DNA from 2 places in the Streptomyces sp. SD15 genome. Region 2 is predicted to be linked to the other one. Evidence: riboswitches for the same ligand, from Rfam matches in the RefSeq annotation. Region 2 holds a riboswitch; the other holds the start of a gene.

Region 1 (5,213 bases), on a different contig from region 2:
AGTGATGACGCCGTTGCCGTCCTCCTCGTCGGGGATCTGGTCGGAGTCGGCGACGAGGGCGACCCGCTCCAGGAAGTCGGAGAGTCCGCCCGATGCCTGCGCCTCGCCCCCGCCCTCACCCTCGCCGGTCTCCTGCTCGAATTCCAGGGCCACGGCGGCGAGTTCCTGGAGGTTCTCGATGCGTGTCTCGTCCTGCGGGTCGGTCGAGGCCTGCAGCTCGGCGAGATAGCCGGTGCGCTCGAGGACCGCCTCCAGGACGGTCGCCGGGCCCGCTCCGGAGTCGACGATCGTACGGAGGTCCTCCATGAGCGTGTTGAACCGCTTGACCGCGTTGGTCGAGCGCGCCGCCATCCCGTACGCCTCGTCGACGCGGCGCAGCGCCTGCGGGAAGCTGATCCGCTCGCGCTGCGAGAGCGCGTCGATCATCGCTTCCGCCCGCTCACCGATGCCCCGCTTGGGCACGTTGAGAATGCGACGAAGCGGGACCGAGTCCTCGGGGTTGGACAGGACCCTGAGGTACGCGAGGACGTCCCGGACCTCCTTGCGCTCGTAGAAGCGGACTCCGCCGACGACCTTGTAGGGCAGGCCGACGCGGATGAAGACTTCTTCGAAAACACGGGACTGGGCGTTCGTACGGTAGAAGACGGCGACGTCGCCCGCCTTGGCCTCACCCGCGTCGGTGAGACGGTCTATCTCGTCGGCGACGAACTGCGCCTCGTCGTGCTCGGTGTCGGCGACGTACCCGGTGATGTGGGAACCGGCGCCCGCGTTGGTCCACAGGTTCTTGGGGCGGCGTGACTCATTGCGCTCGATGACCGCGTTGGCCGCGCTGAGGATCGTCTGGGTGGAGCGGTAGTTCTGCTCCAGGAGGATCGTCGTCGCGTCCGGGTAGTCCTCCTCGAACTGGAGGATGTTGCGGATGGTCGCGCCGCGGAAGGCGTAGATCGACTGGTCGGCGTCGCCCACGACGCACAGCTCGGCGGGCTCGAGGTCGCCCTCGGCCGGCGGCGCGTCCTCGGGCCGGTCGCCGGTCGCCGGACCGACGAGCTCCCTGACCAGCGCGTACTGCGCGTGGTTGGTGTCCTGGTACTCGTCGACCAGGACGTGGCGGAAGCGGCGGCGGTAGTGCTCGGCGACATCCGGGAAGGCGCGCAGGAGGTTGACCGTCGTCATGATCAGGTCGTCGAAGTCGAGCGCGTTGGCCTCGCGCAGCCGCGACTGGTACATCGCGTACGCCTGGGCGAGGGTCTTCTCGAAGCCGTCGGTGGCCTGGGCGGCGAAGTCCTCCTCGTCGATCAGCTCGTTCTTCAGGTTCGAGATCTTGGCGCTGAACGACTTGGGCGGGAAGCGCTTCGGGTCGAGGTCCAGGTCGCGGCAGACCAGAGCCATCAGGCGCTTGCTGTCGGCGGCGTCGTAGATCGAGAAGGAGGAGGTGAAGCCGAGCCTCTTCGACTCACGGCGCAGGATCCGCACACACGCGCTGTGGAAGGTCATCACCCACATCGCGTTCGCGCGCGGGCCGACGAGGTGCTCGACGCGCTCCTTCATCTCGCCCGCGGCCTTGTTCGTGAAGGTGATCGCGAGGATCTGGCCGGGGTGGACATGGCGCTCGCCCAGCAGATGCGCGATCCGGTGGGTGAGCACACGGGTCTTGCCGGAGCCGGCGCCGGCCACGATGAGCAGCGGGGAGCCGGAGTGCACCACGGCCGCTCGCTGGTTCTCGTTCAGCCCGTCGAGGAGCGCGGCCGGGTCCACGGCGGGGCGCGGGGCGCCGTCGCGGTAGTACGCGTCCCGGTCCGGCGGCACGTCGAACTTGCCGCCGAACAGATCGTCCGGAATCGGCTCCGGTACGTGATCGTCCTCGGGCGGCGGCGGGGGCTCTCCCTCATGGCCCCGCGAGGGCTTGAGGTCCGCCAGGAAGCTGTCATCAAAGAGGCTGCTCATCGCTCTCCGAGTCTAGGCCGCCCCACTGACACCCCGCCGCCACCCCGCGAACTCGACCGGATTCCGTGACCCGGGACGGGCAGACCACCCCGTCGCCGTCCCAGTCGCCGCCCCATCACCCTCCAGAATCGCTCCATTACGGTCGGCAATCCGCCAGTAATGAATGGACAGAAAGCGAAAAACCACCAGTTATCCCCCCAGGATTTCCCGCGCACAACAACGCCACCGAATAAGGTCACGAAAATGTATCGGGCATATCGCACATCAAACTTCACAGAAGCCACACGCATTGGCTAGCGTGCCGGGCAGGCCGCTCGACACTCACCGGCGAACGTCGCCGGGCCGTGCGGCCTCCGCCGAGTCCGGTGCGCCGTAAGGCAGTCGGAGCCGGGGACCCAACCGACCTTGGGGTGAATCGGTCCAACTGTCCTGGGGGACAAGGACCGTAGGGCAAACCTTCCGGAAGTACCCGCCCGAACCCGACAGCTAACTCGGTAGGCGGATCACGGAAGGAGTCGCCTCTCTTGGCGTCGCAACACAAGAGGAGTTCCAGGGGCGCGCGGGTAGCGGGCATACGGACTCCCGCCCTCGCCACGGCGGCCCTCACCTCCATGGCCCTGCTCTCCCAGACGGCCAACGCCGCGCCCTCGGCGGAGCCCAAGCCGAGCATCGAAGAGGTCGAGAAGAAGGTCAACGACCTCTACCACCAGGCCGAGACGGCCACCGAGAAGTACAACGCGACCAGGGAGAAGACCGCCAAGCAGCGGAAGCGCGTCGACGCCCTCCTCGACGACGTGGCCCAGCGCACCGAGAGTCTCAACACCGCACGTGAGGAGCTGGGTTCGTTCGCCGCGGCCCAGTACCGCACCGGCGCCACCACCCCCGACACCGCGACCCTTCTGCTGGCCGACGACCCGCAGGACTACTTCGACCAGACCCAGTTGATGAGCCGTCTCACCACCCGCCAGAAGGCGGCCGTCGACGACTACATCACCGAGCAGGCCGACACCACGAAGAAGCGCGCGGAGGCCTCCCAGAGCCTGCAGACGCTCACCACCTCCGAGAACGCGCTGCAGACGTCCAAGACGGAGGTGCAGCGCAAGCTCACCGAGGCGCGCGAACTGCTCTCGAAGCTGACCGCCGAGGAGAAGGCGCGACTCGCGGCGATCGAGAAGGAGAAGCAGGAAGAGGCCGATCGCAAGGCGGCGGAGCTGGCGCAGCAGCAGGCCGCCGCGGAGGCGGAGGAGAAGGCGCGCCAGGAGGCGGCGGCCCAGCAGGAGACGGACTCGTCGTCCGCGACCACGGGAAGCTCCAGCTCCTCCGGGACCTCGGCCACCGACGCCTCGTACACCGCCAAGGCCGACAAGGCCATCGCCTTCGCCCGCGCCCAGATCGGTAAGCCGTACGTCTGGGGCGCGACCGGGCCCGGCTCGTACGACTGCTCCGGTCTCACCCAGGCCGCCTGGAAGGCCGCCGGCGTCACCCTCCCGCGCACCACCTGGGACCAGGTCACGGCGGGCACGACGGTCGCCCTCTCCGACATCAAACCCGGTGACCTCGTCTTCTTCTACGACGACATCAGCCACGTCGGCCTCTACGTCGGCAACGGCATGATGATCCACGCCCCCAAGCCGGGTACGTACGTCCGCGAGGAGTCGATCTTCTACGCCGGCGAGTCGATCATCCACAGCGTGGTGCGTCCGGCGTAACGCCTTGGCCGCGGGGCACGCGCGCGTGAGACTCGTCGAGCTCCACGCGCGCGTGCCCCGCGGGCAACCGGTCCAAAGTTCCTTAGCATCAGGCCCATGCCAGCCACCTCCCCGCCCCGCACCCGGTGGGCCCGACTTCGCGCCTGGTGGGCGCGGCGTCCACCGAGCGACGGAGCCGCCGTCATGGCCACCGGCATCATCTCGGTCGGGCTGTATGAGACCGGCCACGAGACCCTGTCCCGTATCGCGCTGGTCCTGACGGCCGTCGCCTGGCTCGGGCTCGCCGCCGACTTCGTCGTACGGCTGCTGCGGGAGCGGGTGCGGTGGGTGGCGGAGGCCGGCACGCCGGGTGCGCTCACCGCGGTCGCGGCGACCACCGTGCTCGGCACCCGGCTCACCACACTGGGCCGGCAGGAAGTGGCCGAGGCCCTGCTCGCCCTCTCGGCCGTGCTCTGGCCGGGGCTGCTCTTCCTGGTCGTACGGCGCTTCAGGCCCCGTATGCCCGGTGCCGTGTTCCTCGGGTGTGTGGCCACGCAGGGGCTCGCGGTGCTGGGCGCGGTGCTCGCCCCGGTCACACACGCGGACTGGCTCGCGCACACGGCGCTGGTGCTGTTCTGGCTGGGGATCGTGCTGTATGTGGTGGCGCTGCTCTGCTTCGACTTCCGGGAGATCGCCGTGGGGACCGGGGACCACTGGATCGCGGGCGGAGCGCTCGCCATCTCGGCGCTGGCCGGGTCGAAGCTGATCGCCGCGCACCATGTGAACGCCTACCTGTGGAACGACGACGACAGCGGTGTGCTGCGCGCCGTGACCCTCGCCCTGGCCGTGCTCTCCCTCGGCTGGTACGGCGTCCTGGTCCTCGCGGAGCTGGGGTGGCCGCGCCCGCGCTACGACGTGCGGCGCTGGGCGACGGTCTTCCCGATGGGGATGACTGCGGCAGCGGCCCTGTCGGTCGCGGCCGCCGCCGACGTCCCGTGGCTCAGGGGGACCGGGCAGGTACTGCTGTGGATCGCGGTCGCGGCCTGGCTGGCCATCGCGGCGGGAGCCGTCGCGTCCGCGGCAGGCGGCGGATCCTCGAGATGGATGAGTACGTCCATGAAACCGGAGCGTCGCTGATGAGCTGAGGTTCCCTGGGCGATCCTGGGTTTTCCTGGATGCCGGGAAGCGGTCCGTCGTGCCGGGCGGGGTGTGGACGCCTGCCGGTGGACCGTGGGCCGTCGCCGCCGGGTGCGGTGCGGGTGCTCATCGTGTGCGGTACCTGCCGCCTGTGGCGCTGCCGGCTGCGGCGATTCGGAGGCTGCGGTATCCGCCCCGCCGGACGCTTTCCGCTCCGGTGTGGACCCGGGCGGGGCGGGGACCCCGCGTCGCTTTCCTGGGCACGGGGCGGATTCTCAAGGAGACCGGAATCGTGATTGCTGCTCCCACCGGCCTCGCAGTGGCACGCACGTTACCGGGCCCACCATCACGCTCCTGCACCTCACAGACGCACCGTCACTGGAAAGTGCCACAAAAACCTGATCGCACCACATTGAGCACCACCCCGTGATACCCAGTCGCACC
Region 2 (5,213 bases):
CGCCTCCCGGCCCGCTCCCTGCGCCCGGCTGATCCTCGACGCGGGAGTACGGCGGGTCGTCACCGCGTGGCGCGAGCCCGACACGTTCGTGGCGGCGGCCGACGGTACCGGGCTGCTGGTGGCCGCGGGTGCGGATGTCGTCGTACTGCCGGAGTACGAGGAGCGGGCGGTGGCACCCAACCGGCACCTTCTTTCCCCGTGAGGAACCCGCCCGGATGAACGGCAGGAGGGGTGCGCGTAAACGCGTGTGCTTCGGACCCCGCGGATGGCGTACACTAATTTCAACGACGCGGGGTGGAGCAGCTCGGTAGCTCGCTGGGCTCATAACCCAGAGGTCGCAGGTTCAAATCCTGTCCCCGCTACTGAAGGCCGAGGGCCGGAACTCAGATTCATGAGTTCCGGCCCTCGGTTTTTTGGCTTTCCGCATCCGCGCGCACGCCGCTTTCTCGCGCCGCTTTCTCACGCCTCGACGGTCGGTAGTCTTGCGCTCACTATGAGTTGCCTTCGCTGGATGGAACGGCGCGGACCGGTGCCCGCCTTGTTGCTCGCCGTGGGCGCGCTGTCCCTCGGGGCCTGCCACGGCGGCCCCGGCCTAGCGCCGCGGGACGGGACCGTCATCGCCCCGGCCGGGTACCACCACGGTCCCTTCCCCGGGGCTCGCCGTCCGGGCGGTCCGGCTGGTGCTTCGCGTACGGAATCTCTCGTGGCGGGAGGATGCTCCTGGCGGGAGGGATGCGCGCGGACCGGCTGGGGTGCGAGCCGCTGATCGTCACGGGCGCCCGCAGCAGGTGATCCTGCGGGACGCGGCGCGCTGCGGGGCGGTCGCCGCGGAGGGTCGGGTGCGGGGACTTCCCGCTGTCACGCATCCCTCGGTCGGCCCACCCCGCTCGCCCCCCGCCCCCGCTCCGGGAAACCTGGACGGGTGGGGCAGCGAGGAGGTGCGCAGCGGGCTGGAGGGTCCGACGACCGGGCGGGCCGGAAGGTGCCCAGGCACTCCGTGTCCGATCCGAGGCCGCAGGGCGAGCCGACTCCGTGCCCCACCGAGGGGAAGCGGCGGAAAATCTCGTACGTGCGGGCCTTCGTCCGGGCGCTGCCCGCGCTGCTCGTCGTCGCCGGGGCGTTCTACGAGTACCTCACGCCGACGGCGTACACCGCGGGCCCCCTCTTCACGGCCGCACCGCTCGTGGCCGCGCCGCTGTTCTCGCTGCGCGGCACGGTGCTGACCGGCGCCGCGGCGGTCGTCGTGGTGCTCGCGATCCACCTCCGGTTCGGCCTCGCCTTCACCGTGGACGCGATCACCGAGACGTTCACGGTGGCGACGGTCTCCGTGCTGGCCGTGCTCATCAACAACCTTGTACGCCGCGGCGGCGAACGGCTCGCCTCGGCCCGCGAGATCGCCGAGGCGGCCCAGCGTGCCGTGCTGCCGGAGCCCGAGGAGCGGATCGGCGGGCTCGAGGTCGCGGCGCGGTACGAGGCCGCGCAGGCCGGCGCGTTCATCGGCGGCGATCTGTACGCCGTGCAGGACTCCCCGCACGGCGTACGGCTGCTGGTGGGCGACGTACGCGGGAAGGGTATGGGCGCGGTGGGCGCCGTGGCGGTGGTCATCGGGTCGTTCCGGGAGGCCGCCGAGCAGGAGGCGACGCTGGAGGCGATCGCGGGGCGCCTTGAGCGGGCGCTGGCGCGCGAGGCCACCCGGCGCGACAGCATCGAGATCTCCGAGGGGTTCGCCACGGCCGTCCTCGCGGAGATCCCGCACGGAGGCCGCGTCGTACGGACCGTCAGCCGCGGCCACCCGCCGCCGCTGCTCCTGCGCGAGGACGGTTCGCTGGTCGAGCTCGCCGCCGAGGACCCCGCACTGCCGCTCGGCATGGGCGAGTTGGGCACCTGGCCGGACCGTGGGGAGGAGGTGGATTTCCCACGCGGGGCCATGCTCCTCTTCTACACGGACGGCCTGTCCGAGGCCCGCGACCGGCACGGGAACTTCTACGATCCGGCGGCGCGTCTGGCCGGGCGGGTCTTCGGCGGCCCGGACGCGCTGCTGGCCACGCTCGCCGAGGAGGTCCGCCGGCATACGGGCGGCGCCTTGACCGACGACATGGCGCTGCTCGCGGTACGGCGTCCGTGACTGTTGCGCGCGGTTCTTGATCGTTGTCACGAGGGGTGATCGGTCGACGCCCCTCCGCATAACAACTGACACGCCGTCAAGTAAACGTGTTTCGGTGAGGCGTGGTCAACTCGCCCGATTTTCGCCGGTCATCACCCGTAAGTCCTGGCCAAAAGCTGTTAACGATCAGTCCGAACAGCTTGGAATCCGGTGCCCGAGTCTATTAACGTTCGATAACGCAGCGCGGTCGTCCCAGCCGTCACAAGAGATGGCTCCGTGCGCACGCGCCGAATCCCGCAAGGGAACCGGGGAACCACCAATTTGGGGTGAATCGAGCGTCTTTCGCGGTGAGATACCGCGGTTGACGCGCGTAGGAGACCTTCCTGCTCCGAACCCGTCAGCTAACCCGGTAGGCGAGAAGGAAGGAAAGGAGCACGCCCACGTGGCGTCCAACCGGCCCGCCCAGCCCACTTCGTTCGCGCCGAACGACACTCAGACTTTTGGCTACGCATACGGCAACGACGAGGGCCCCTGGGAGGAGTGGAATCCCACCGAGGATTCCGTCCGTCCCGTCCGCGGCCGGCACCGCGTCTCCAAGCAGCGCGGGGGCGGACTCGCGCGCAGCTCCACGGTCCTGGGCGTCGGCGTCATAGCCGCCGTCGGCGCGGGCGGCATGGCCACCGCGGCGCCCGGCAAGCCGCCGGTGTCGATCTCGCTGCCCGACCTGTCCTCGGTCACCGACTCGGCCAAGGCCCTGATATCCGACGACGGCGGCTCCAGCACGCCCAAGGGCTCCGCCACACCGCTCACCAGCGCCGGCCTGACCAGCGCCGACGCCTCGGAGGGCAGCAAGGACGCGGGCGAGGCGCTGCGTGCCCGCATCATCCAGCAGGCGGAGTCGCAGCAGGACCAGGTCGACAAGGCGGCCCAGGCCGCCGCCCAGGCCGCCGCCGCGAAGAAGGCCGCCGATCAGGCTGCCAAGGCGGAGGAGGCGGCCGAGGCCAAGGCCGCCGCCGCGAAGGAGAAGGCGGAGCAGGAGGCCAAGGAGCAGGCCGAGGCCGCGCGCCTCGCCGAGCTCGCCAAGAGCTTTGCGCTGCCCACCTCCTCGTACACCCTCACCTCGACCTTCGGCCAGGCCGGCTCCCTGTGGTCCTCCGGCTACCACACCGGCCTCGACTTCGCCGCGCCCACGGGCACGCCGATCAAGGCGATCCACAGCGGCACGATCACCGAGGCGGGCTGGTCCGGCTCGTACGGCTACCGCACGATCCTCACCCTCGACGACGGTACGGAGCTGTGGTACGCCCACCAGTCCTCGATCGGCGTCAGCGTCGGGCAGAAGGTCAACACGGGTGACGTCATCGGGCGTGTGGGCGCGACCGGCAACGTCACCGGGGCGCACCTCCACCTGGAGGTCCACACCGGCGGCAGCTCCACCGGGATCGACCCGATGGCGTGGCTGCGGAGCAAGGGCCTGACCCCCTGATCTCAGCCTTGATCTCGGCTCTGATCTCTCGGCTCTGATCTTTCCGTCCTGATCTCTCCGGTGGGGCCGGCTTGCGTGCGGAATATACGCGTCCGGTACGCATGTTGAAGTTGAGCATGACTTCTCTTCGCAAGCTCGGCTCCTCCGACCTCGAGGTCTTCCCGCTCGCCCTCGGCGGCAACGTCTTCGGCTGGACCGCCGACGAGACGCAGTCCTTCGCCGTCCTCGACGCGTACGCCGCGGCGGGCGGCAACTTCGTGGACACCGCTGACGCCTACTCCGCCTGGGTTCCCGGCAACTCGGGCGGCGAGTCGGAGACGATCATCGGCCAGTGGTTCGCCGCCCGCGGCAACCGCTCCGACGTCGTCCTCGCCACCAAGGTCAGCGCCCACCCCGAGTACAAGGGGCTGGCCCCGGCGAACATCAAGGCCGCCGCCGACGCCTCGCTGCGCCGCCTGGGCACGGACTACATCGACCTCTACTACACCCACTTCGACGACACCTCGGTCCCGGTCGAGGAAATCATCGGCGCGCTCGACGAGCTGGTCCGGGCCGGCAAGGTTCGTGCGATCGCCGCCTCCAACATCTCTCCCGAACGGCTCTCGGAGTCCCTGGAGTTCTCCGACCGCGAGGGCTTCGCGCGCTATGTCGCCCTCCAGCCCCACTACAACCTCGTCTCGCGCGACACCTATGAGGGCCGGCTCCAGGAGATCGCCTCCCGGGCCGGCCTGGCCGCCGTCCCGTACTACGCCCTCGCGTCCGGCTTCCTCACCGGCAAGTACCGCCCGGGTACGACGGTCGACTCGGCGCGTGCCGAGGGCGCGGCCGAGCACCTCGAGACCGAGCGGGGCATCCGGGTCCTGGCCGCCCTCGACGAGGCCGCCCAGGCCCACGACGTCCCCGTTGCCACGGTCGCCCTGGCCTGGCTCGCGGCCCAGCCGACGGTCGCGGCCCCCATCGCCTCGGCCCGCACGGTCGACCAGCTCCCGGCGCTGCTCGGGGTGGCGGACCTGGTGCTCACGGACGCGGAGCTGGCGAAACTGACGGAGGCGTCGGCCTGAGGCCGCCGTACCGTATCCCGCGTACGGGCCCTTACGACTGATACGGGTTGTAAGGGCTGTAGGCGGGATACGGCGCCGGCGGGTGGCCGTAGCCGTGGTTGCCGCCGTAGCCGTACCCGGACCACGGGGGCGGTACCGGTACCGGCACGACCGGGGCCGTCGCCCGTGCCGCGTACGCGAGGGAGGGGCGGGCGACCTCCCGGCGGCGCCAGAGCTCGTGCAGCAATTCCCGCTCCCGTACGACGAAGTCGGCGTCGGCCCGGCCGAGCCGCCCCCGGTGCCGCAGAAACGCGAGCGAGGTCGCGTACGCCTCGTACTGGGCGACCGAGCGCGCCGCGGGCTTGCCGAAGCGACGGGCGGCGTATTCGCGGGCGAGTCGCCGTGCCCGCATCGATCCGAGCGCGTACGGCTCGGGCGCGGTCAGCCACCCGGCGGCGGTGTACGCCGGAAGTTCGGTCCGCACGGTCTTCAGCTCCCGCTGCCGCGTCCAGATGACGAGGAAGGTGAGCAACCCGAACGCCGGCACCATGAACGCGCCGTACACCGCGAAGAACCCGTACTC

What was found. A riboswitch is a leader RNA that binds a small molecule or an ion and turns the genes downstream of it on or off. The one in region 2 is predicted to bind cyclic di-AMP.
Region 1: another riboswitch for cyclic di-AMP. It lies ahead of ACX28W_RS36780 (C40 family peptidase); the one in region 2 lies ahead of ACX28W_RS05070 (M23 family metallopeptidase).

The regions. Positions count from the first base shown of each region.
Region 1 is NZ_JBTLMO010000057.1:29,167-34,379, forward strand. Features, by position in the region: gene pcrA (DNA helicase PcrA) at 1-1,944, opposite strand, end outside; cyclic di-AMP (ydaO/yuaA leader) riboswitch at 2,289-2,460, shown strand; gene ACX28W_RS36780 (C40 family peptidase) at 2,469-3,653, shown strand; gene ACX28W_RS36785 (tellurite resistance/C4-dicarboxylate transporter family protein) at 3,750-4,769, shown strand.
Region 2 is NZ_JBTLMO010000004.1:20,939-26,151, reverse strand. Features, by position in the region: gene ACX28W_RS05085 (dihydrofolate reductase family protein) at 1-202, shown strand, start outside; tRNA gene ACX28W_RS05080 (tRNA-Met) at 289-362, shown strand; gene ACX28W_RS05075 (PP2C family protein-serine/threonine phosphatase) at 998-2,125, shown strand; cyclic di-AMP (ydaO/yuaA leader) riboswitch at 2,380-2,535, shown strand; gene ACX28W_RS05070 (M23 family metallopeptidase) at 2,547-3,590, shown strand; gene ACX28W_RS05065 (aldo/keto reductase) at 3,707-4,651, shown strand; gene ACX28W_RS05060 (PrsW family intramembrane metalloprotease) at 4,683-5,213, opposite strand, start outside.